Regions from separate parts of the Nonomuraea sp. NPDC050643 genome, predicted to be linked through region 1. Evidence: riboswitches for the same ligand, from Rfam matches in the RefSeq annotation. Region 1 holds a riboswitch; each other region holds the start of a gene.

Region 1 (7,165 bases):
GCGATGCCCACCTCAGCACAGTCCGGCAGGTCACACGCAACAGCTCCATCGTTCGCAAGCGAGGGGCTTTCGTTGGACGGCGTGCGTCGCGTTGACTTTGAGACGACTTAGTCGCAAGCGTGGCGGACGTCTTCTGGCACGAGGCGTTCGGCCGCGACGCCGTGCTGTGGAGCCCGCCACACATGCTCGCGGTCTTCGGGACCATGGCACGGATCGTGGGTGTGCTGGCCGGAGACCGACCCGGCACTCCGTCGTGGCTGATCTCCGCTGCCGGAGGGCTGCTGCTCGGTAGCGCCCTGATTGCCGTGCTGGAGTTCGAGACCGACGTCCCGCAGTTCAACGAGGAGCTCTATCTGCCCGTGTTGCTGGTCAGCGCGCTGTTCACGCTGGCCATGTTCCGTCGGCTCCTTGACGGCCGCTTCGCCGTCACCCAGGCGCTCAGCTTGTACGTGCGTCGCCAAATGGGGGCTGCCCTAGGCCACCCTCGAAAGGGTGGCCGACGAGGCCGACATCTCCCGTGCGACCCTTCACCGCCGCGGTGTCAGCCGGGAGGCACTGATCGCCGCACTCGCCGCCCGCGCCGCCGACGAGTTCCGCACTGCCCTGTGGCCAGCGCTGACCAGCCCAGGCACGGCCGCCGAACGGCTCAGAGCGATGCTCGAGGCGATGTTTCAAACCGCCGACAGACACCTGGAACTGCTGACCGGGATGTACGTGGCGCATGGCGAGATGTTCCACCAGCCCGGCCCCGACGCCCTCACCGTCGACATCTTCGCGGCCCCCTTCGAGCGGTTGCTCCGCGACGGCGTGCTCGACGGCTCCCTCCGCGAGGTTCCTCCCACCGTCACCGCCACGGTGCTGTTCAACACTGCCGGCTGGGGCTATGTCCATCTGCGCGCCAGCCACGAGTGGCCGCCGGAGCGCACCAGGGAGGCCATCATCGACCTGGTCATGAACGGCCTGCTGCCGTAACGCGATCTACGACGCACCATAGGAGATATTCCGTATGCTCTGGTCATGAGGTCAACGGAGGCGGGACGGTCGGCGGGGGCGCTGCCGCGGCTGCTGCTCCTGGTCCTCCTCATGCTGGGCGTAGCGGCGATGCACACGCTCGGCCACCTCGACGGCCACGACGCGCCACAGCCATCGGCCACTGGCATGCTCCACGCGGAGAGCGCGCACTCTCCCGTGCCTGGCTCTGGATCCGGCGATGCGCCGGGTAAGGCACCTGACCCAGCGTCCGCCTGCTTGGCGATCATGGCCGCTCTCCTCGCCCTGGCACCGCTGGTCCCGCTTGTCGCCGGCCTGGCCTGCGCCTGGCTGCGATCGCATCCCGGATGGCCCGTACCACGGCGGCTTCGCGGCCCGCCTCCTCTGTCGCTCATCCTGACGCGCACGGTGGTGCTGCGGACGTAAGCGTTCTGACCCGGATCGCTGGGGCCGTCATGCCCAGCTACGTCCGGTCTTCGCCCGTCCGTCAGCGCAAACGTCAGCGAGGCAGCAACCATGTACCACATCAGTCGACGCGCCCTGCTCAGGGGCGGTCTCGGTCTCCTGGGCGGAGCCGCCCTCACCGGCTGCGACCAGAATCCCACGTCCTCTCCCGCCTTCATCGGCCCGAGGAGCGACCAGGTCCGCGCCGCCGAGCAGGCCCGCGGTCCCGGTGCGGTACGCGACTTCACCCTTGTGGCCGCCGAGAGCGAAGTAGAGCTCGGCGGCGTGACCGCACGAACCTGGGCCTACGACGGCCGCATCCCGGGCAGGCCCATCCGGGTGAAGGCGGGCGAGGTGATCCGTGCCCGGCTGTCCAACACTCTGCCCAAAGACACCACCGTCCACTGGCACGGGCTGGCGCTCCGCAACGACGCCGATGGCGTGCCCGGCGTCACCCAGCGGCCTGTCGCATCCGGAGCCACATACGTCTACGAGTTCACCGCCCCGGACCCGGGCACCTACTGGTTCCACCCGCACACTGGCACCCAGCTCGACCGCGGGCTCTACGCCCCACTGATCGTGGAGGACCCGAACGAGCCGCTGACGTACGACGACGAGTGGGTCGTCGTACTCGACGACTGGCTGGACGGGGTCACCGGCACGCCGGACGAAGTGCTGGCCGAGTTGTCCGGCGGCATGGGCGGCATGGATCACGGTGGTATGACCGGTATGACCGAGATGACCCCCAGCCCAACGCCTGGGACAAGCAAGCACATGCTCATGGGCGCCACCAGCCTGCTGCTCGGCGGGGACGCGGGCGACGTACGCTATCCGCACTTCCTGCTGAACGGGCGGATCGCCACCGCACCGGAGACCTTCCGCGCCGAGCCCGGCGCGGTTGCGCATCCGGATCATCAACGCGGGCGGTGACACCGCCTTCCGCGTGGCGCTGGCCGGACATCGAATGACCATCACCCACACCGATGGCTTCGCCGTACAGCCGATCGATACCGAAGCACTGCTGATCGGCATGGGCGAGCGCTACGACGTGCTGGTCACTCTCAAAGACGGCGTCTTCCCGCTGGTCGCTCTCGCCGAGGGCAAGAAAGCCGTGGCCCGCGGCCTGATCAGGACCAGCCGGTCAGCATCGGCGCCCAAGGCCGGCCTGCGTCCGCACGAACTGGAGGGCGGCGTCCTCCGCTACGCCAAGCTCCGCCCGGCCGAGGCCGTACGGCTCGCGCCCAAGAACCCCGACCGCACCATCAAGCTGGAGCTCACCGGAAGCATGATGACCTACGACTGGGGGATCAACGGCAAGAAGTACGACCCGAAGATCATCTCAGCGATTCGGGCAGGAGAACGGGTCCGCCTGTCGTTCGTCAACCGCACGACAATGTGGCACCCGATGCACCTGCACGGCCACACCTTCGCCCTGGCCGAGGCCGGCATCCGCAAGGACACCGCCATCGTCCTTCCGAACACCAGGCTGGACGTGGACTTCGACGCCGACAACCCCGGCCTGTGGATGATCCACTGCCACAACGTCTACCACGGCGAATCCGGCATGATGACCTTGCTCGGCTACCGGCAAACCTGACGCAACCCCCACCCCTCGGGTTCAGCGAAGACAAGCGATGCAGATGCACACTCGATTCAACTATCTCTGATAGCAGAGTGGCCGTCGTGCTGGATCTCGTCTCCCAGACCCTCTACTCGGGAGACGAGATCCTGGAGGCATACCTCTCCGCGCGAAACCACCGCGTTCGCCGACAGCACCTACTATGGTTCCTCGTAGTGCGGTTCCCGCAGCCGCCGAGCCGAGTCCCGGTCCCCTGGCCGGGAGCCGGAGACCCACGATGCAGGGGTGAATCGGCGACCTTCGTCGTCGTAGGGCGACTCCCGCCCGAACCCGTCAGCTAACCCGGCAGGCAGAAGGAGAGGAGCCCTATGTGGCGGGTCGTCCCCCCACGCCATTCCGTCGCATCCGGTATCCGCTGGGGCCCTGCTGGTCACCCTGGCCATGGGCGCGAGCATCGGCGCAGAAGCGCTCGCGGCCCCTGAACCCGGCGCCAAAGAGCTGCGCAGGCAGCTCTCCGAACAGCAGAAGGAGCTCGACGCGCTGATCGGCGACTACAACGCCAAGCGTGTCTCGCTCGTGACCGCCAGGAAGTCCGAGCAGGCGGCGCGGGCGCGGCTGCGAGCGGCGCAGAGAAGATACGAGCAGGCCCAGCAAGGCGTCCGAGAGCTGGCGACGCTGCGTTACCAGCAACCGGACCTGAATCTCGCGATATTCGCGGCGGGAGCCGACCCGAGCACCATCCTCAGACGTGCGGCCATCTTGGAGCAGCTCGCCGCCGAGGAGACGGCGCTCGTAGCGGGCTTCACCAAGGTACGCGACAACATCACCCCGCGGATGCGGAACGTACGCAACCTGATCCGGCAGCGCTTCGCCCTGTCCTACGGCGTCGGCTGCTACCGCGGCGTCAATGACGGCGGGGAGCATCCCCTCGGCCGCGCGTGCGACTTCATGGTGAGCTCCGGCGGCGCGATGCCCTCGCCTGAGCAGGCAAGGCTGGGTGATGAGATCTCTGAGTGGGTGATCGAAAACGCGCAGCGGCTCGGCATCATGTACGTGATCTACAGGCAACGCATCTGGCACGTCCGTACGGGGGCGTGGAAGTACATGAGCGACCGGGGCGGTGTCACGGCCAACCACTACGACCACCCACACATCTCGGTCTATTAGGAAGGGCGTGATGGAGGGAGCACTCCAAGACCCGGCGACGACACCGAGCCGGGCCCGGCAACTCCATCACGCCGCCGCGCTGCTCTCTTGTAACAGCCAAGCTCACACCGGCAGCACCGACCAGGGGCCGGCGAGCATTCGTGCTGTTTCTGGGCCCGCGATGCCGGGATGACCCCGGCAGTGCGGATCTCGTGACGCCGCTCGATCCCCGAGACGAGCCGGCCGCGGCCCAGTTCTCTCACGATGGACTGATCGGCCATCGTCGGCCGGAGCCATTCTCGACGACGAGCTACTATATTAGCTAGTAGAATCTGTGACTATGCGCAATACACGGCTTCGTGCCACAGCCGCGGCGCTGGCCGTCCTGGCGCTTGTCGCGTCGGCGTGCGGACCATCACCATCCTCCTCAGCGCCCGGCCCTGATGATCCGGGAATCGGTCACATTCACGGGCTGGGCGTCGATCCAGCGGACGGCGCCCTCTATCTGGCGGGCCACTACGGCCTGTTCAAGGTCACATCGGTGGAGACCGCCCAGCGGGTGGCCGGACGTATCCAGGACCATATGGGCTTCACCGTGACCGGACCAGGGACGTTCCTGGCCAGCGGTCACCCCGGCGACCCGCAGGCCGCCAGTCCGCACCTGGGCCTCATCCGCAGCAGCGATGCCGGTCGCACGTGGGTCACCGTGTCTGAGGGCGGCGCCGCCGATTTTCACTCCCTGCAGCCTGCGGGAGACAAGCTGTACGCGTACGACAGCCAGACAAGGCAGGTAAGGGCGAGCGCAGACGGGGGCACTACCTGGATGCCCGGCACCGACGAAGACGCCATCGACCTGGCCGCGAACGCCGGCGAGCCGGATCGCCTCTACGCGACCACCCAGGGCGGACTGCGGGTCAGCACGGACGGCGGCACGAGTTTCGCGGGCGTCCAGGGCGCGCCGCTGCTCAGCCACGTCGACTCCCCTGCCAAGGGACTGCTGGTAGGTCCGGACACCGAGGGCCGACTACAGACGAGCCGGGACGAGGGACGTACCTGGCAAGCCGGCGGGGCCCTGCCCGGACAGGCCACGGCGTTCGCCGCCGTCGATGGCAACCGGCTGCTCGCCACGACCGAGGACGGCACCGTCTACGAGTCCAGGAACGGCGGCGGCGACTTTACCGTCGTCTTCCGTTCCGCGGCCTCGTGATCGCTCTCCGTCCCAACCGCCGTCGTAGGCCCGGGGGCTTCATGAGCGTCCTGCGCTCGCCGGGAAGGTCCCTCCCGGCGCCCGGGTGGACGGCGTGGACATCGGCGCGCTGCCGCCCGAGTCAGCGCGCTCACCGGCCACATCGAGAACGTCTAACACATTGGCCTTCAGCCCGAGCGCACCGCTGCTGGCTTCCGCCGGAGAGGACACCCGGATCATCCTGTGGGACCCCACCCGGCTGCCGCTCGCCGAGCATACCGACTGGCTCAACGACGTGGGCTTCGCCCCCGACGGCCGCACCTTGGCCACCGCCGGCGACGACGGCGCCATCATCTTGTGGAACGCCGACAGCCGAACAGTTCGCGGCCAACTCACCGCCGGCCCGGCGCCGGTCAACACCATAGCCTTCAGCCCCGATGGCCGCTCCATTGTCGCCGTCGCCGGTACCCCTCAGCAGCACATGCGCATCGGCGACCCCGCCCTGCTGCTGTTCCGGCCCGCCGACCGCAGGCCGCCCTACGGCTGCTCAGACACCTGGGCATGGTCCGCGACGTCGCCTTCAGCCCTGACGGGCGACTGCCGGCCACCGCCAGCAACGACCGGACCGCCATCCTCTGGGACACCGACCCGCGACTTACGGCCACCCAGATCTGCGCCACTGTCACGTATGACCTCAGCCTGAAAGACTGGGCTCGCTTCTTCCCGGAGACCTCATGTCGCAGAGCCTGCCCCTGACCTCCGCTCGGTCGCAGACGGTGGCTGGATGCGGTCGGCAAAGTGAATCGTCCCGGGTTCGGTGGAGATCTCCATCAAACTCGGGGCGATTCACCGGGCCAGGGAACTGCTGAAGCCGCGGATCAAGCCGGAGCATGTCCCGTTTCGCACATTCGATGGCAATGTCAGGATCGCTGCCACGATCCACGGCATTGGGGCGGAGATGGAGGACTCCGGCGGCTGGTTGTGGACTTTGGTCAGCGCGCTGGACGGGACCAGGTCACCCGACGATGTGCTCGCCGTCGTGACGTGCGAACACCCGGAAGTGTCCGAGATCGAGGCTACGGAGGCGATGCAGCAGCTTCTCGAGGCCGGGTTCTTGGAGGAATTCGGCGCATGCCCACCAGCGCAGTTGTCGCGGCCGCCGAAATGCGCCGGAAGATCGAAGAGAACAGCCAGCCCGGCACGGACCTACTCGGCCTGCCCCAATACCAGGTCCGCTCCCGGACCGGCCGGCACCGGCACGTGAGCACCGGCATGCTCGCCCTTGCGGGCCTTTTGCGGCAGGCGGTTCTTTCGGCGGTCAGGGTCTATTCGAAGCCGCAGACGTGATGCCGTAGGTCCGCGATCAGATCCTGGCCGCGATGACCGGTCAGCACGTCAGGGTCGGCCGCCGTCGCACCGCCGCAGGTCGCGCGCCCGTCACCGCGGAGGAATGGGCTCGGCCGGCCGGTCTGGACCCCGGTCGCCGGCCCAAGGCCGCGATACCGATGCATGTAGGTATCTTTCATTGGCGCTCGCATGTTGGTTAGATACCTTCACCCGCGCTTCCCCTCGACCCCCGGAGGGCCCAGCTCGTGAAAATCATCACTCGGTTATCGACCGCCGCCGTGACGGCCTCCCTGGTGCTGCTCGGCACTGTGACACCCGCCACCGCCGCGACCATCACGGTCGACAACGCCACCGCCGGACAGTTCTCCGCCGGCGCCAACTGGGGCACCTCGACCTGGTCCACGCAGCGCTACGGCGCGGACTACCGGTTCGCGACCCCGGACACCACCACGAGCGACGCCGCCTGGTTCAAG
Region 2 (7,165 bases), on a different contig from region 1:
GGATAGCTGCACGTCGAAGCTGAGCTTCTGAGCGATGGTCATGACGGCGGTCCTTCTCTCTGCGATCTACCGAAATCTACCGGAACCTGCCCACTGTCCGCGGATCTGCTGCGCGGAGCAGTCGTGCCCGGGAGGCAGTCCCGTACTTCCTATTGTCTCGCTATATGGGATGGCAAGTGGCCGATGGGGTGGTTGGTCCTTTTGGACGCGAAAAAGCGCCTGGCAGTCCTCGTCGGACCGCCAGGCGCGTTCGGAGCTAGGCGGCCCTAGCCGGATACTCGCGCGGTGATGTCGTCGCCGATCTCGTGGGTGGTGCGACCGGCCCAGCCGGTCAGGCGCTCCACGAGGTCGTCGGCGACCGCCTGCTCCACCTTGGCCGACTCGGCGTGCAGGCCGAGGTGGTCGAGGAGCATGGCGACGGACAGGATGGTCGCGGTGGGGTCGGCCTTGCCCTGGCCCGCGATGTCGGGCGCGCTGCCGTGGACCGGCTCGAACATGCTCGGCGTGGTCCGCTCGGGGTTGATGTTGCCGCTGGCCGCCAGGCCGATGCCGCCGGCGATGGCCGCCCCGAGGTCGGTGATGATGTCGCCGAACAGGTTGTCGGTGACGACCACGTCGAAGCGCTCAGGCTGGCTGACGAAGAACATCGAGGCCGCGTCGATGTGGCTGTAGTCGGTCGTGACCTCGGGGTATTCCTCGGCCACGCGGTTGACCGTGCGCTGCCACAGGTCGCCGGCGTAGGCGAGGACGTTCGTCTTGTGGACGAGGGTCAGCTTCTTGCGCGGGCGCGACTTGGCCTTCTCGAACGCGTAACGCACCACGCGCTCGACGCCGTAGGCGGTGTTGAGCGACTCCTGGGTGGCGATCTCGTACGGCGTGCCGCGCCGCATGGCGCCACCGGTGCCCGCGTAGAGGCCCTCGGTGCCCTCGCGGACGACGATCATGTCGATGTCCTCGGGCGGCGTGTCGGCCAGCGGGGTCTCGACGCCGGGGAACAGCTTGACCGGCCGCAGGTTGACGTAGTGGTCGAACTCGAACCGGAGGCGGAGCAGCAGGTCGCGCTCCAGGATGCCGGGCGGCACGCTCGGGTCGCCGACGGCGCCCAGCAGGATCGCGTCGAAGCCGCGCAACTCCTCGAGCACCGCGTCGGGCAGCGTCTCCCCGGTACGGTGATAGCGGGCGGCGCCCAGGTCATAGTGCGTGGGCTCGATCTTCGTGCCGACCGCTTCCAGGACCTTGAGTCCTTCGGCTACGACCTCGGTGCCGATGCCATCCCCAGGGATGACGGCCAGGCGGATGTTACGCGACTCCATGGGCGGTACCTTACCGGCTCGTCTCGACTGACGAACACACCATCTCATTTTTCGGACGCCCGGTTTTGTCCCTATTGCGACCTTTTGACCGTTTCGTTAGAGTCCATCGGGCCTAATCCACGCAGCCCTTGCGTGGAGCCGGGGACCCACTTTCCCCTGGGGCGAATCGGCAACCGCCGTAGGGCCGTCTTCCAGGCCCGAGCCCGTCAGCTAACCCGGCCGGCCTCGTGGAAGGACAGTGTTCTGTCTCGCATCGCCATCGGCCTGGCGGCGGGCGTCGCCGGGCTCATCCTGGCCAGCCCAGCCGCACAGGCGGCCCCTGACAAACAGGCGACCCCCGACAAAGACGTCACCACCCTGACCGGCGCCGAGATCCGGCGCATCCAGGCCAAGCGCGTCCCCACGCCGCCCTGGAAGGCCGCTCTCCACTACGCGATGACCAAACGCGGCATCCCGTACGTCTGGGGCGGCACCAGCGACCGGGGATACGACTGCTCGGGGCTCATGCTCCGGGCGTACGAGTCGGCGGGGATCGAACTGCCCCGCACCGCCCGCGAACAGTACGGGGCGTTCTCCCGGAAGATCGGCTGGGAGAACCTCAAGCCCGGCGACCTCGTCTTCTTCAGCAACCTGGGACACGTGGGGATGATCTCCAAGCCCGGGTTCATGGTGCACGCGCCGCGCAGCGGTGACGTGGTCAAGGAGGAGAAGCTTTCGAGCTGGCGCAGGGACGCCTTCGTGGGGGCGGTCCGGCCCGACCCCGCGGGTGTGCGCCGCTGGTCCAAGGTGCTGGAGAAACGCCGGGCCCCGGCTCCGGACATGCCCACCGCCACCCTCTGAGAACACACCCCCCAGATGAGAACACACCCCCAGAACACCACCCTCAGAACACCGCTCCGGGAACACCACCCTGAGAGCACCGCCCCGAGAACACCGCACTGAGAACACCGCACTGAGAACACCGCTCCGAGAAAGCCGCGAGCGGCCCCGCCTGGCGCGGGGCCGCTCGCCGGTCGCGCCGGGCGATCAGGGCACGATCGGGGCGGCCAGGTTGTCCGCGAAGCACGGGTTCGGGTAGGTCTCCTCGAAGTTCTTCGGCTCGCCGTAGAACACACCGCGGATCTTGACGTGGACCGGGTCGTAGATGCGCGGGCAGGCCACGTCCGGGCGGAACCTGAGCCGCTCCAGATCACCGCCGCTCCTGCGGAGCATGTCGCAGGCGGCGCCCGGGTCGGGGTGGCTGCCGTCGTCCGGGTCACAGGTCAGGAACCAGCGCTGCGCCGCGCCCTGGTGGTACTTCGTGATACTCAGCTCTCCCGCCTGCGCGTGGGCGGGCGCGGCGAGCAGGGCCGCGGCGGCCACGGCGGGCAGGGCCACGGCGGCGACGCGACGGATCGCGGTCAGGGAAGCGTGCATGGGGGACCTCCTCAGCGAACGGATACGCAGCGCGACGCTATCAGTACTCTCCGTGTCCGCGAGGAGAGGTGTCCGTAACCTCAGTCACGGACGTACCGTGGGAGGCATGTCACCCGAGAAGGTGCATCTGACCGAGGAGAAGGCGACCCTCCTCGCCACCCTGTACGGCAAGGCGCTCGACGCGCGCTCCCCCAACCCGATCCTGGGCGACCGGATGGCCGACGAAGTGATCGGCCGGATCGACCACGACTTCACCAAGACGGGCATCACCCCCAGCACCGCCGAGGCCGTCGCCCTCAGGGCCCGGTTCATGGACAGGTGGGCGGGCGAGTTCCTGGCCCGGCATCCGGAGGCCATCGTGCTGCAGCCGGGCTGCGGTCTCGACACGCGCGTCTTCCGGATGGACCCGCCGCCCTCGGTCCGCTGGTACGACCTCGACTATCCCGAGGTCATCGAGCTGCGCGAGCGGCTGTTCCCCGAGCGGCCCGGTTACACCATGATCGGCTCGTCGGCCACCGAGCTGGCCTGGCTGGAGCAGGTCCCCCGCGACGCTCCGGTGCTGGTCGTGGCCGAGGGCCTGCTCTACTACCTCGATCCGGCCGGAGGGCCGGAGCTCCTGCGGGCGATCGTGGAGCGCTTCCCCGGCGGCCAGTTGATCTTCGACGCCCTGAGCCGGCTCGGCCTGCGGCTGCAGAAGCTCAACAAGCCCGTCCAGAACGCCGGGGCCGCGGTCCACTGGGGCATCGACGGCCCGGCCGTTCTGGAGGCGATCCATCCGAGGCTGCGGTGCGTGTCGGCGGTGAGCGCGTTCGAGATCGACGGGTTCGAGGACCTGTCGAAGACCCACCGCGTCTCGGCCTGGATCGTCAAGGCCCTGCCGGGGATGAGGCGGTCGGCCGCCTTCTACCGGCTGGAGTTCTGAAGGACTGTCGGCTGGAGCCCTGAAGGGCTACCGGCCGGAGTTCTGCGGGGCGCCGCCGTTGTCGCGGCGGTCCAGCGCGATCTGCACGGCCTCGGCGGCCTCGTCCTGCTGGTCTTCGGCACGGTTCCAGGCATACATCTCGTACATGTGACTCATCTCATTTCGCGGGCGTGTCTCAGTGGGAAGCCGGACTCCGGTCGCGAATCCGACCGGGCCTGATCTCGTGGTCCGGGTCACGGACCGGACGAAGGGACTTGACGGCCGACGCGACGCCGCACACCGCGGCGAGTCGTCGACCTGCCCTAACAGGCCCCGCCGCGGCAGGTAATAAGTACGAGAACCTGGCGCATTACCGATAACAGTACCTGAGGCATCTCGTTGGATGTCCTAGTATCTCGCATGGTGAGACGCGAAGGGGCCGCCACCCTTTCCGGTGACGGCCCCCTTGTCGCGATGCCGCGAGGAGAGGTCAGTCCTCCAGGTCGACCGTGCGGCCGCTCTCGGCGCCGATCTCCGCCGCGATCTGCTCGACCACCTCGGCCGGGATCGCGGAGTCGACGGTCAGCGCGATGAGCGCCTTGCCGCCCTTGGTGTCACGGGCCACCTGCATCGAGGCGATGTTGATGCGGTGCTCGCCGAGGAGGCGGCCGACCACGCCGACGATGCCGGGACGGTCGGCGTAGGTGAAGAAGCAGAGGTGAGCCGTCGGCTCGATCTCCATCTCGTAGCCGTTGACCTCGACGATCTTCGTGATCTGGCGGGGCCCGGACAGCGTGCCCGAGACCGAGACCGTACGGCCGTCGGCGAGCACGCCGCGCACGGTCACCACGTTGCGCCAGTCGGGGCTCTCCGAGCTGGTGATCAGCTCGACGGTGATGCCGCGGTCCTTGGCCAGCAGCGGGGCGTTGACGTAGGTGACCTGCTCCTCGACCACGTCGGCGAACACGCCTTTGAGCGCGGCCAGCTCGATCACGCGCACGTCCTGGGCGGCGATCTCGCCGCGTACCTCGACGTCGAGCTTGGTGGCGACCTCGCCGGCCAGCGCGGTGAACACCCGGCCCAGCTTCTCGGCCAGCGGCAGGCCCGGCTTGACGTCCTCGGCCACCGAGCCGCCCTGGACGTTGACGGCGTCCGGCACGAACTCACCGGCGAGCGCCAGCTTCACGCTCCGCGCGACCTGGGTGCCGGCCTTCTCCTGGGCCTCGTGCGTGGAGGCGCCGAGGTGCGGGGTGACGACGACCTGGTCGAGCTCGAACAGCGGGCTGTCGGTGCACGGCTCCTTGGCGAACACGTCCAGGCCGGCTCCCGCGACCCGCCCCTCCTTGATCGCCGAGTAGAGGGCGCCCTCGTCCACGATGCCGCCGCGGGCCACGTTGATGATGCGGACGCTCGGCTTGACCTGGTGCAGCTCCTTGTCACCGATGAGCCCCAGCGTCTCCTTGGACTTGGGCAGATGCACGGTGATGAAGTCGGCCTGCTTGAGCACCTCTTCGAGGCTGAGCAACTTGACGCCCATCTGCGCGGCGCGAGCCGGCGGCAGGTAGGGGTCGTACGCGATCAGCTCGACCCCGAACGGCTGCAGCCGCTGGGCCACGAGCTGCCCGATCTTGCCCAGGCCGAGGATGGCGACGGTCTTCTCGTCGAGCTCGACGCCGGTGTACTTCGAGCGCTTCCACTCCCCGTTCTTCAGCGCGGAGTGGGCCTGGGCCGTGTTGCGGGCGCTGGCCAGGATGAGGGCGACGGTCTGCTCGGCGGCGCTGGTGATGTTGGAGGTCGGCGCGTTGACGACCATGACACCGGCCTTGGTGGCCGCCTCGACGTCGACGTTGTCGAGGCCGACACCGGCGCGGGCGACCACGCGCAGCTTGGGCGCGGCGGCGATGGCCTCGGCGTCGACCTGCGTGGCGGAGCGCACGATCAGCGCGTCCACGTCGGCGAGAGCGGGCAGGAACTTGGAACGGTCGGCGCCGTCGGTGTGGCGGACCTCGAAATCAGCGCCGAGTACGGCGAGGCCAGCCTCGGACAGCTCCTCTGCGACCAGAACGACGGGCTTGTTCACTGGTGTGGATCCTTAGGGCACGGCGGGCTCTTGGGGGGACACGTCCACGAATCCCCCCGGCGGTCCCACAGAGTCTATCCGCCGCTTGTGAACGCGTTCACGAGAGACCCACGATGTGAGACGGGTCTCCCGTACCCCACGGCTCCGAAACTCATTCAGGTCGTACGCATCTTTGTCTTGATCGGGAGATTTATTCGCCATTAGCCTGATAAGCCGTGGCCGACTACCTATGGTTCGTCATATGAGCATCGGGAATCCTGCGCTTGCCGACGTGCTCGCTCAGCATGGCGCTCCGCATCGCCTGCTGGGCGCTCTCGCCGACGGTGGAGTCCTGGTGGCGGTGAGAACCGACCGTTCCGTCGTCCTGGGGACGACGCAGGCTGGTGACCGGGTTCTGCTCGGGTACACCAGTCCTGCCACCTATGCCAGGCACCGCGGCAGTCATTCCCTATCGGCGTGCGACGCCGACACCATCCTGGACATCCAGCGCGTCACCGGAGTGCGGGAGATCGTGATCGACGCGGCCGGACCAGCCGCTGCGGCTGTGCCGATCGGCGATCTCCAGCGCTTCATCACCACGACGCGCACGGGGCCGACGCCTGTTCTGTCAGGGGCGGTGCCGGCCGCCTACGCGACGGGCGCCATGGCCACCGTGTCGCGCGGTGCCGCGCTGGCCCAGGTGGCCCCACCGAGTCCGGAGGCGCCCTCGCTGCCGTGGGTGCCCGCGCCCCGGCCGCACCTGTCGGGGCCCATGCAGCAGGTGGACCCCGGATACCGGCGGTGCACGCATCCGATCCTGCCCGCGCTGCGGCAGGCGATCTCGTACCTGCTCATGGACTTCCCGCTCGTGCACCATGTCTGGATCTCCGAGGCCCGCACGGCTTCCGGGGCGCCGGGGATCATGCTGCACGTGAAGGTGCACATGTCGGCGGCCGAGGACGTCGTACGCGACCTGCACCGGCTGGTACGCGCCCGGCTGCCGCAGTTCGCGGCCTCCGGTGCGCCGATCCTCATGGCCAGGGTCGCCGACACGCGCAGCGAGCAACGGATGATCGAGATCGGTGCTCACGTGGTGTGCGCCGACGTGAGCGACTGACGCGACCTCCGTAACGGTGGGCCCGCGAAAGTGGGCCCTACCGAACAAGCCCTCGCTCGGCTTCAATGAGGGGCATGATCGCACCGGCGGTGACCCCGACCACGGTCCCGAGAAGCGTGCGCGTCGGCTACGGCGTGGGCTCGTTCTGCACGGCGACGGTCAGTGCCGTGCCCGGGCTGCTCCTGCTGTACTACATGACCAACTTCCTGGCCGTGCCCGCGTGGCTGGCCGGAGTCGTGGTGACCGCGCCGAAGATCTGGGACCTGATCATCAACCCCCTGGTCGGGCGCTGGTCGGACCGGACCCGCTCGCGCCTCGGACCACGGCGGCCATGGCTGCTGGCCGGGGCCTGCACGTTG
Region 3 (7,165 bases), on a different contig from region 1:
AGTCAACTCTAGATAAGGACTACAGCGATGGCCTTCATCCGTACCGTCCGCTTCACCGCCGACCCCGCCGACGCCGACCAGGTCCTCGCCCGGCGCGCCGCCCTGATCGCGGCGGTCCGCGCCGGCTTCCCCGGCCTGGCCGAGACCCGGCTCACCCGGATCGACGAGGGCACCTGGGCCGACCACTGGCGCTGGAACTCGCGCGCCGAGATGGACGCCGTGATCGCGGCCGGTCCGTCGCTGCCCGAGGCGAAGTCGGCGTTCGAGGTGGTCAAGGACGCGAGCGTCGAGCTCGGAGAGCTCGTCGACGAGCGCTGACCGCACCCGGGCCCGGCGGGGGAGGCGCCGGGCCCACCAAGCCGGACGTCCCGAAGCCGGGCCCACCGAAGCCGGGCCCACCGAAGCCGGGCCCGTCGAACGGGCCGGTCAGGGGCGCCAGCGCCGTAGCCCCGTGTCCCGTTCGTACGGCTGCGCGTCCGGATACGTCAGCAACTCCACGGTCCCGCCCCACGGCGTCCGGCAGTAGGCGAACCGGTTGCGCTCACCCGCCTCGGGCCCAGGCAGCGGCACCGGATCGGCCAGCCGGGTCCCGCCCGCGTCGGCGACCCGCCGCAGCGCCGTGTCCAGGTCGTCCACGTACAGGGCCACGTGCTGCCACCCCAGATCGCACGGGATGACCGCCCCGGCCTGCCGCGGCCCGCTGAACTCGAACAACTCGATCCCGGGCCCGTTCGGCAGCCGCAGCATGCGCACCGCCACCTCCGCCGTGCCCTGCGGCACCCCGAGCCGCCGCTCGGTCGCCCAGCCCCCTCTGGGGCCCTTGCCGCGGGGCAGGGTGTCGTAGAGGACCTCGGCCCCGAACGCGCGGGCGAAGAACACCGTCGCCGCCTCGAGGTCGGGCACCGTCACCCCGATGTGGTCGATGCCGCGGACCGTCATGGGCCACCTCCAGTCGTGGGCGGGTCCGTCATGAGTGCCACTCCCTGAGCCGACCGGCCAGCCCCCGGTCGTCCACGCACCGGCCCAGCCCGAGCGCCACGGAGTCCATCGGGCGTTCGGCCCGGCGTACCGGCATGTGCAGCGCCGCGCGCAGCCGCCGCTCGAGGCCGCGCAGCAGCGCGCCGCCGCCGACCAGCACCGCGCCCCGCTCGCCGAGATCGGCGGTGAGCTCGGCCGGGCAGCGCGCCACGGTCTCCACCGCCTCGCTCACGACGGCCTCGATCGGCCGGTCGGCGGCCTCGTCGATCGAGCGGACGGGCAGCGGCAGCGCGCACGACCGGCCGCTGTCGGGGTCGCGCGCCATCACCACCACCTGGCCGTGGACGTCGGTCCGCCGCTTGGCCGACTCGGCCTCGGCCTCGTCGAGCAGCAGCCCGTGCTCGCGTTCGACCAGGCGGATGAGGGACATGTTGACGGCGTGCCCCCCGAAGGGCACCGCCCCGTACGCGACCACGGTCCCGCGCGAGAGCACCGCGATCCGGGCGGAGTCGCGCCCGACGTCGATCACCATGCTGCCGGGGCAGTCCCTGACCGGCAGCCCGGCGCCCATCGCCGCCGCCAGCGCGTGCGGGATCAGCACGATCCCCCTGGCCTCGGCCTCGAACGCGATGTCGTGCAGCGCGGTCCGGTCGATCGGGGTGGAGTCGTTGGGCAGCGCCATGACGATGCGCGGCCGGAAGAACGGATGCCGGTGCACCTTGCGCAGGAAGTGCTTGATCATGCGCTGGGCGAGCTCGGTGTCGGCCGGCAGGCCGCCGCTCACGGGCCAGCGCGTCTGACCGTCACCGTCGCGCGCCGCCTCGGCGCCGTACCGGATGACCTTGCCCGTACGGTCGTCGAGCGTTACCGCCGACGGCTCGTCGAGCACGATTCCCTTACGCCTGACGTAGATCCGGGTGCTCGCCGCACCGAGATCCATCGCCAGGTCACGACCCAGGAGACTCATCGGCGGACCGGGGGCTCGACCATCATGTTCCGCTGTATTTCCCGAGCCGCTCCAACACAACACCAGGAGAATGGAACGGATCCACCGCGTAAGGTACAGCCGTGCTCGACTACGACCTCGAGGCCGAACGTTACGACGAGACCCGCGGCGGGCTCGCGCGCGCCACCGCCGCCGCGGAGGCCGTGCGCGCGCTGATCCCCGGCGGCACGCTGCTCGACGTCGCGTGCGGCACCGGGCTGGTAACCCGCGAGCTGGCCGGCCGGGGCCTGCGGGTGCTCGGCGTCGACGCCTCGGCGGGCATGGCGCGCGTCGCCGCCGGCCGGATACGCGTGGCGCTCGGCGACAGCCGCAGGCTGCCGGTACGCGACGGATCGGTCGACGCGGTCACCACGATCTGGCTGCTGCACCTGCTCGACGACGCCCGCCCGGTGATCGCCGAGGCCGCCCGCGTGCTGCGGCCGGGCGGCGTCTACGTCACGACCGTCGACAAACGCGCCGCGCACGGCCCCGGCGGCCGGCCCGACCCGCCCGACCGGGCCGCCCTGGTCGTCGCGGCGGCGGCCGGGCACGGCCTGCGAGCTGCGGGGGAGGCCGAGTTCGTGGGGCACGGGCAGGGGCGTTCCGGCCCCGATCCGGTGTTCCGCCTCCTGGCGTTCGGCCGGGTCTGAGGCCGGTTTCGCGTCATAAGCGGGGTCATGCGAAGCTGTGATTGTCCCCAACACCATGGAGGTCCTCATGGCGGAATCACCGGAGCCGGAAGTCAGCGAAACTCCCGAGGACGAGCTGAAGCGCAAGTTCCGCGAAGCACTGGAGCGTAAGCGCAACCAGCACGCGGACTCGGGCGCGGGTGGCAGGGGCGTCGACCCATCGAAGATCCACGGGGCGCACGGTCCGGCTGCGAGTAAGAGATCATTCAGGCGCAAGAGCGGCGGCTGAGGCTGGAATTCACGGGGGTACGGCATGCCGTGCCCCCTCTTGCTTTACCTATATAGGTAGATCTTCTACTCTTTGATACGAAAAGTTTGCGTTTGTCCGATTCGGTAGTTAGAGTGAACGCCATTACCAGCCGGTGACCTAGTCCTTACCCAAGAAGGACAGCCGGTTGGCGCCGAATCCCGAAGCTCGGGAACCGGGGAACCACCTCACTGGGGTGAATCCGGCCACGTGCCGGTAGGGCATCTCCACGCCCGAACCCGTCAGCTAACCCGGTAGGCGTGATGGAGAGGACACTTTACTTAATGGACCACCGCGTCGTACCCCCAGACAACGCCGTGCCGGCCGCCGCCCGCTGAGCGGCCCCCTTCCCAAGGCTTGTTCTTGCGCTCCACATAGCACTGTTGGGCGTTCTGCCCTGCTATGCCCCCACCTTTTCGGAGCGCAATTCCCCTGTCCCCCCGTGAAGGGCTTTAACTTTTCATGTCTTGTTCTGGCCTGCGTGCCCTCGCCATGCTTACCGCCTCCACCGTCGGTGCGCTGACCATCGCCGGGACGGCCGCCCACGCCGACTCCGACACTGACGAGAAGATCCTGCTCAAGGGCTCCACCACCGCGTCGTACTTCTGGGACGACTCCTCCGGCCGCGCCGGGGACACGGGCCTGCCCGCCAGTGGCAAGCCCATGCAGAAGGGCCTGGCCGCCAGCCCGAGCTGGCCGCTGCTGACCGAGGGCTACGTGGTCTACAAGGGCAAGAAGATGCCCTTCTTCGTCGGTGACCGCGGCCCCGGAGTCCCCTCCAACCGCGGCATCATGCTGGACCTCGACGCCAAGACCTTCGCCGACCTGACGGGCGGCTCCTTCAACTCCAGCACGCTGGGCGTGGACGGCGTCGGCGGCCAGGGCCACATCAAGGTCGACTACGTCATCACCAAGTGGGGCGACGGCGTGGGCAAGAAGAACTATCCGGTCGCCTTCTCCACCGGCGCCTGGTCCAAGCGGGACAACAACCCGGCCAAGCCCCCGCAGATCCTGGCCGAGGAGAAGCCTGCGGAAGAGAGCGCTCCGCAGGGTGGCGGCATCGCCATCGAGGCTCCCGCCCAGGACGGCGGCGGGGTCACCGAAGCGGCCGCTCCCCAGGGCGAGCCCCAGGAGGCGAGCGTGGTGGGCGGCGCGCTCATGGCCGGCGCCCTCGCCATGGCGGGCGGCGGCGCGGTGCTCGGCGGCGAGCGCCTGCGCAGGCTCGTCAAGCGCTGACTTTACGAGGCCGGACTAGAATGCCATTCTAGTTCCGTGACCACCCGCGTAGCCGTCAACGGCATCGAAATCGCCTACGAGAGCTTCGGCTCGCCCACAGGGCGGCCCCTGCTCCTCATCATGGGGCTCGGCGCACAGCTCATCCACTGGGACGAACGGCTCTGCGAGCTCCTGGCGGAGCAGGGACACCACGTCGTACGGTTCGACAACCGCGACACGGGCCTGTCCACGCACCTCCACGACCACGGTGTTCCCTCGACGGGATCGCCGTCGCCGTACCTGCTGGACGACCTGGCCGACGACACCGCCGGGCTCATGGACGCCCTCGGCTGGAGCTCGGCCCACGTGGTCGGCGCGTCGATGGGCGGGATGATCGCCCAGACGCTGGCCATCCGGCACCCGGCGCGGCTGCTGACGCTGACCTCCATCATGTCCACGCCGGGCCCGGCGATCGCGCCGCCCGCGGAGGCCGCCGCCACGGTCCTCATGACCAGGCCCCCGGCCGACCGCGAGGCCGTGCTGGCGCAGGCCGTGCGGACGTGGTCGGTCATCGGCTCGCCGGGCTACGAGCTGGACCGGGAGAAGATCGTCATGATGGCCGGGCTGGCCTTCGACCGCTGTTTCGACCCGGCGGGCACCGCCCGGCAACTGGCCGCCATCATGGCGTCGGGAGACCGTACGGAGGCGCTGGCCGGCGTACGCGTGCCCACGCTGGTGCTGCACGGTGAGGCGGACCTGCTCGTCCCGCTCGCGGGCGGCCAGGCGACGGCGGCGGCCATTCCGGGGGCCCGGCTGGTGACGTATCCGGGGATGGGCCACGACCTGCCCGCGGCGCTCTGGCCCGACATCGTCGCGGAGATCACGAAGCTGACCGGCGCGTGAGCATGGCGACGGCCCGCGACCGGGCGGGCACGGGCCGTCGCGGGCCTGGTCAGACCTCCAGTTTCTCCTCGATGGCGCGCATCTGGTGCCGGGCCATCGCCAGGTTCGCGCGTCCGCGGTCGAGCGCCAGGTAGAGGAACAACCCCTTGCCACCGCGCCCCGAGATGGGACGGATGATGTGGTATTGCCCGCTCAGCGTGATCAGGATGTCCTCGATGCTGTCCTTGAGACCCAGCGAGTCCATCGTGCGGAGTTTGGCCTTGACCACCTCCGTGTTACCGGCCGCGGCGACCTGGAGATCCAGGTCTTTGGAGCCGCCGAGCGTGCCCAGTGCCATGCCGCTGCCATGATCGACGACGGCCGCGCCCACCGCGCCGTCGATCGCCAGCATCTCCTTGAGAGAGACGTCCATGCCTGCCATGTTTCTTCCTCCCTTTCTGCCTGGAACGGTTCAGTGCTTGCGTGCTGCGACGGCGGCCACTCCGGCAGCCGTCTTCCTGCCCTCCAGCCGCAGCAGCCCGACGTTCGCGCCGGGTCCGGCCAGGACCGTGAGGACGATGGTGGGGCCGGCGGCGTAGAAGGCCACGAAACCGGCGGTGCCGGAGATGAGGGTCTCCTCGAACGCTCCCTGGCCGGTGATGATCAGCATCCGCCTGCTCATCGCGAGCAGCGCCGCCGACAGCGCCGCGGCCTGCTCGGCGGAGTCTCCCGCGGCCTCTCCCGCCGCGTCCTCCCCGAAGTCGCAGGCGATCTGCAGGCCGTCCACGGTGCAGGCGACGCTTCCGTTCACGCCCGGGGTGCGCTCGCGCAGGAGCGCCATCTCCTCCAGAACCTCTTGCCGTAACTCCACCCGTGGCCTCCTCCTGAGTGAGGGGAACCTCACGACAGCTCCTCGAGCGCCTTCTTCAGCCGCATCAGCAGCGCCAGGTCGGTTGGATCACCCGTTATGGGCGGGCCCAGCGGCAGGGCCGGCGCCCCGGGATCGTGGGGCGGCCGCGCGTGCGCCGGTTGCCGCGCCCGCACCGGCAGGCCGCCCTGCGGGTCGTCGTCCGGAGCCTTCCGGCGCTTCGGCAGGCCGCTCGGGGGCTCGTCGTCGGGAGCCTTCCGGCCGTCCGCGCGCCGGTCCGGGGCCCGTCCCGGCTCCGGCGCGGCGAGCAGCCCGGAGGCCGTCAGCCGCCGGACGGCCAGCAACACCGAGTAGCCGGACCGGCCCATCAGCCTGGCCAGCTCCAGCGGGGTCGCCTTGTGGTCGGCCCTGACGATGACCTCCCACTGGATCCGGCTCAGCGTCACCCCGTGACCCGGCAGCCGGGGCACCGGTCGTACCGGGAGGGTGTCCACGTCGGCGGACGGCCAGATCTGGGCGAGCTGCGCCCGCCGCCGCGCGCACTCCCGCACCAGGCCCGACACGTCGAAGAACCACTGATCGCCCAGCCAGTGCCGCTCCCCGGGGCGGAACTTGGGCCGTGTCCCGCTCAACGGCAGCAGGAAGAAGGCCGCGTCCAGGACCACGCCGAGCACCGCGTACTGCAGCTCGCCCTGGGTGACGGGCCCCTCGGCGAGCAGCCGCGCGCAGCCGCCGTCGGCCGGCAGGCCGCGCAGCGCCGACTCGCTCATCACGCCCCTGGCCGCGAGCAGGCGTTCGACGCCCGGCGTCTGGGCGCACTCCATGTACGTCACGCGCCCGTCGGACAGGAAGATCGTGCCGGTCCTGCCGAGCCGGAGCGCCCCGGTGGAACGCTCGCGGGCGAGCCCGGCCAGGAGGGTGTCGAGCCTGCTCATGGGTCACGTCGTCAGGCGGCTGGAGATGGAGCTCAGGCGGTGGCGTGCCAGAGCCAGATTGGATCGTTCCAGGTCAAGGCGTACGTAGATGACCAGCGGCCCCTCGAACACCGTCTCCAGCAGCCTGAGCAGATGGTGGCCCTTGTCCGTGGTGACGAGCATGTCGTCGATGCGGACGACGTCGCCCGGACACGTGCGGGCCAGGCCGTCGGTGGTGGCGCGCAGCGCCTCCGTGAGCGCGGCGGCGGAGCGGTCGGCGTCCACACCCGACGCGCTGCTGAAGGCCACCGCCATGCCGCTGGTGTGGTCGACCAGCATGGCGTCCAGTGCCCCGGGTATGGACATGACCTCCGCCAGGCAGGTGTC

Evidence for each region. A riboswitch is a leader RNA that binds a small molecule or an ion and turns the genes downstream of it on or off. The one in region 1 is predicted to bind cyclic di-AMP.
Region 2: linked by a shared signal. The riboswitch ahead of AB0I15_RS00905 (C40 family peptidase) and the one ahead of AB0I15_RS61870 (hypothetical protein) in region 1 are both predicted to bind cyclic di-AMP.
Region 3: linked by a shared signal. The riboswitch ahead of AB0I15_RS01935 (hypothetical protein) and the one ahead of AB0I15_RS61870 (hypothetical protein) in region 1 are both predicted to bind cyclic di-AMP.

The regions. Positions count from the first base shown of each region.
Region 1 is NZ_JBFAIM010000099.1:26,934-34,098, forward strand. It holds gene AB0I15_RS61855 (hypothetical protein) at 493-972, shown strand; gene AB0I15_RS61860 (multicopper oxidase domain-containing protein) at 1,507-2,364, shown strand; gene AB0I15_RS61865 (multicopper oxidase domain-containing protein) at 2,333-3,031, shown strand; cyclic di-AMP (ydaO/yuaA leader) riboswitch at 3,240-3,379, shown strand; gene AB0I15_RS61870 (hypothetical protein) at 3,455-4,180, shown strand; gene AB0I15_RS61875 (F510_1955 family glycosylhydrolase) at 4,500-5,366, shown strand; gene AB0I15_RS61880 (hypothetical protein) at 5,461-6,048, shown strand; gene AB0I15_RS61885 (hypothetical protein) at 6,163-6,609, shown strand; gene AB0I15_RS61890 (peptidoglycan DD-metalloendopeptidase family protein) at 6,971-7,165, shown strand, end outside.
Region 2 is NZ_JBFAIM010000001.1:199,893-207,057, reverse strand. It holds gene AB0I15_RS00915 (branched-chain amino acid aminotransferase) at 1-42, opposite strand, end outside; gene AB0I15_RS00910 (3-isopropylmalate dehydrogenase) at 267-1,313, opposite strand; cyclic di-AMP (ydaO/yuaA leader) riboswitch at 1,413-1,553, shown strand; gene AB0I15_RS00905 (C40 family peptidase) at 1,749-2,153, shown strand; gene AB0I15_RS00900 (SSI family serine proteinase inhibitor) at 2,340-2,729, opposite strand; gene AB0I15_RS00895 (class I SAM-dependent methyltransferase) at 2,836-3,651, shown strand; gene serA (phosphoglycerate dehydrogenase) at 4,121-5,710, opposite strand; gene AB0I15_RS00885 (hypothetical protein) at 6,045-6,806, shown strand; gene AB0I15_RS00880 (MFS transporter) at 6,881-7,165, shown strand, end outside.
Region 3 is NZ_JBFAIM010000001.1:427,524-434,688, forward strand. It holds gene AB0I15_RS01910 (hypothetical protein) at 28-318, shown strand; gene AB0I15_RS01915 (VOC family protein) at 427-939, opposite strand; gene AB0I15_RS01920 (rod shape-determining protein) at 968-1,945, opposite strand; gene AB0I15_RS01925 (class I SAM-dependent methyltransferase) at 2,047-2,613, shown strand; gene AB0I15_RS01930 (DUF5302 domain-containing protein) at 2,681-2,881, shown strand; cyclic di-AMP (ydaO/yuaA leader) riboswitch at 3,042-3,175, shown strand; gene AB0I15_RS01935 (hypothetical protein) at 3,392-4,135, shown strand; gene AB0I15_RS01940 (alpha/beta fold hydrolase) at 4,172-5,017, shown strand; gene AB0I15_RS01945 (hypothetical protein) at 5,067-5,438, opposite strand; gene AB0I15_RS01950 (roadblock/LC7 domain-containing protein) at 5,469-5,867, opposite strand; gene AB0I15_RS01955 (hypothetical protein) at 5,897-6,799, opposite strand; gene AB0I15_RS01960 (roadblock/LC7 domain-containing protein) at 6,803-7,165, opposite strand, start outside.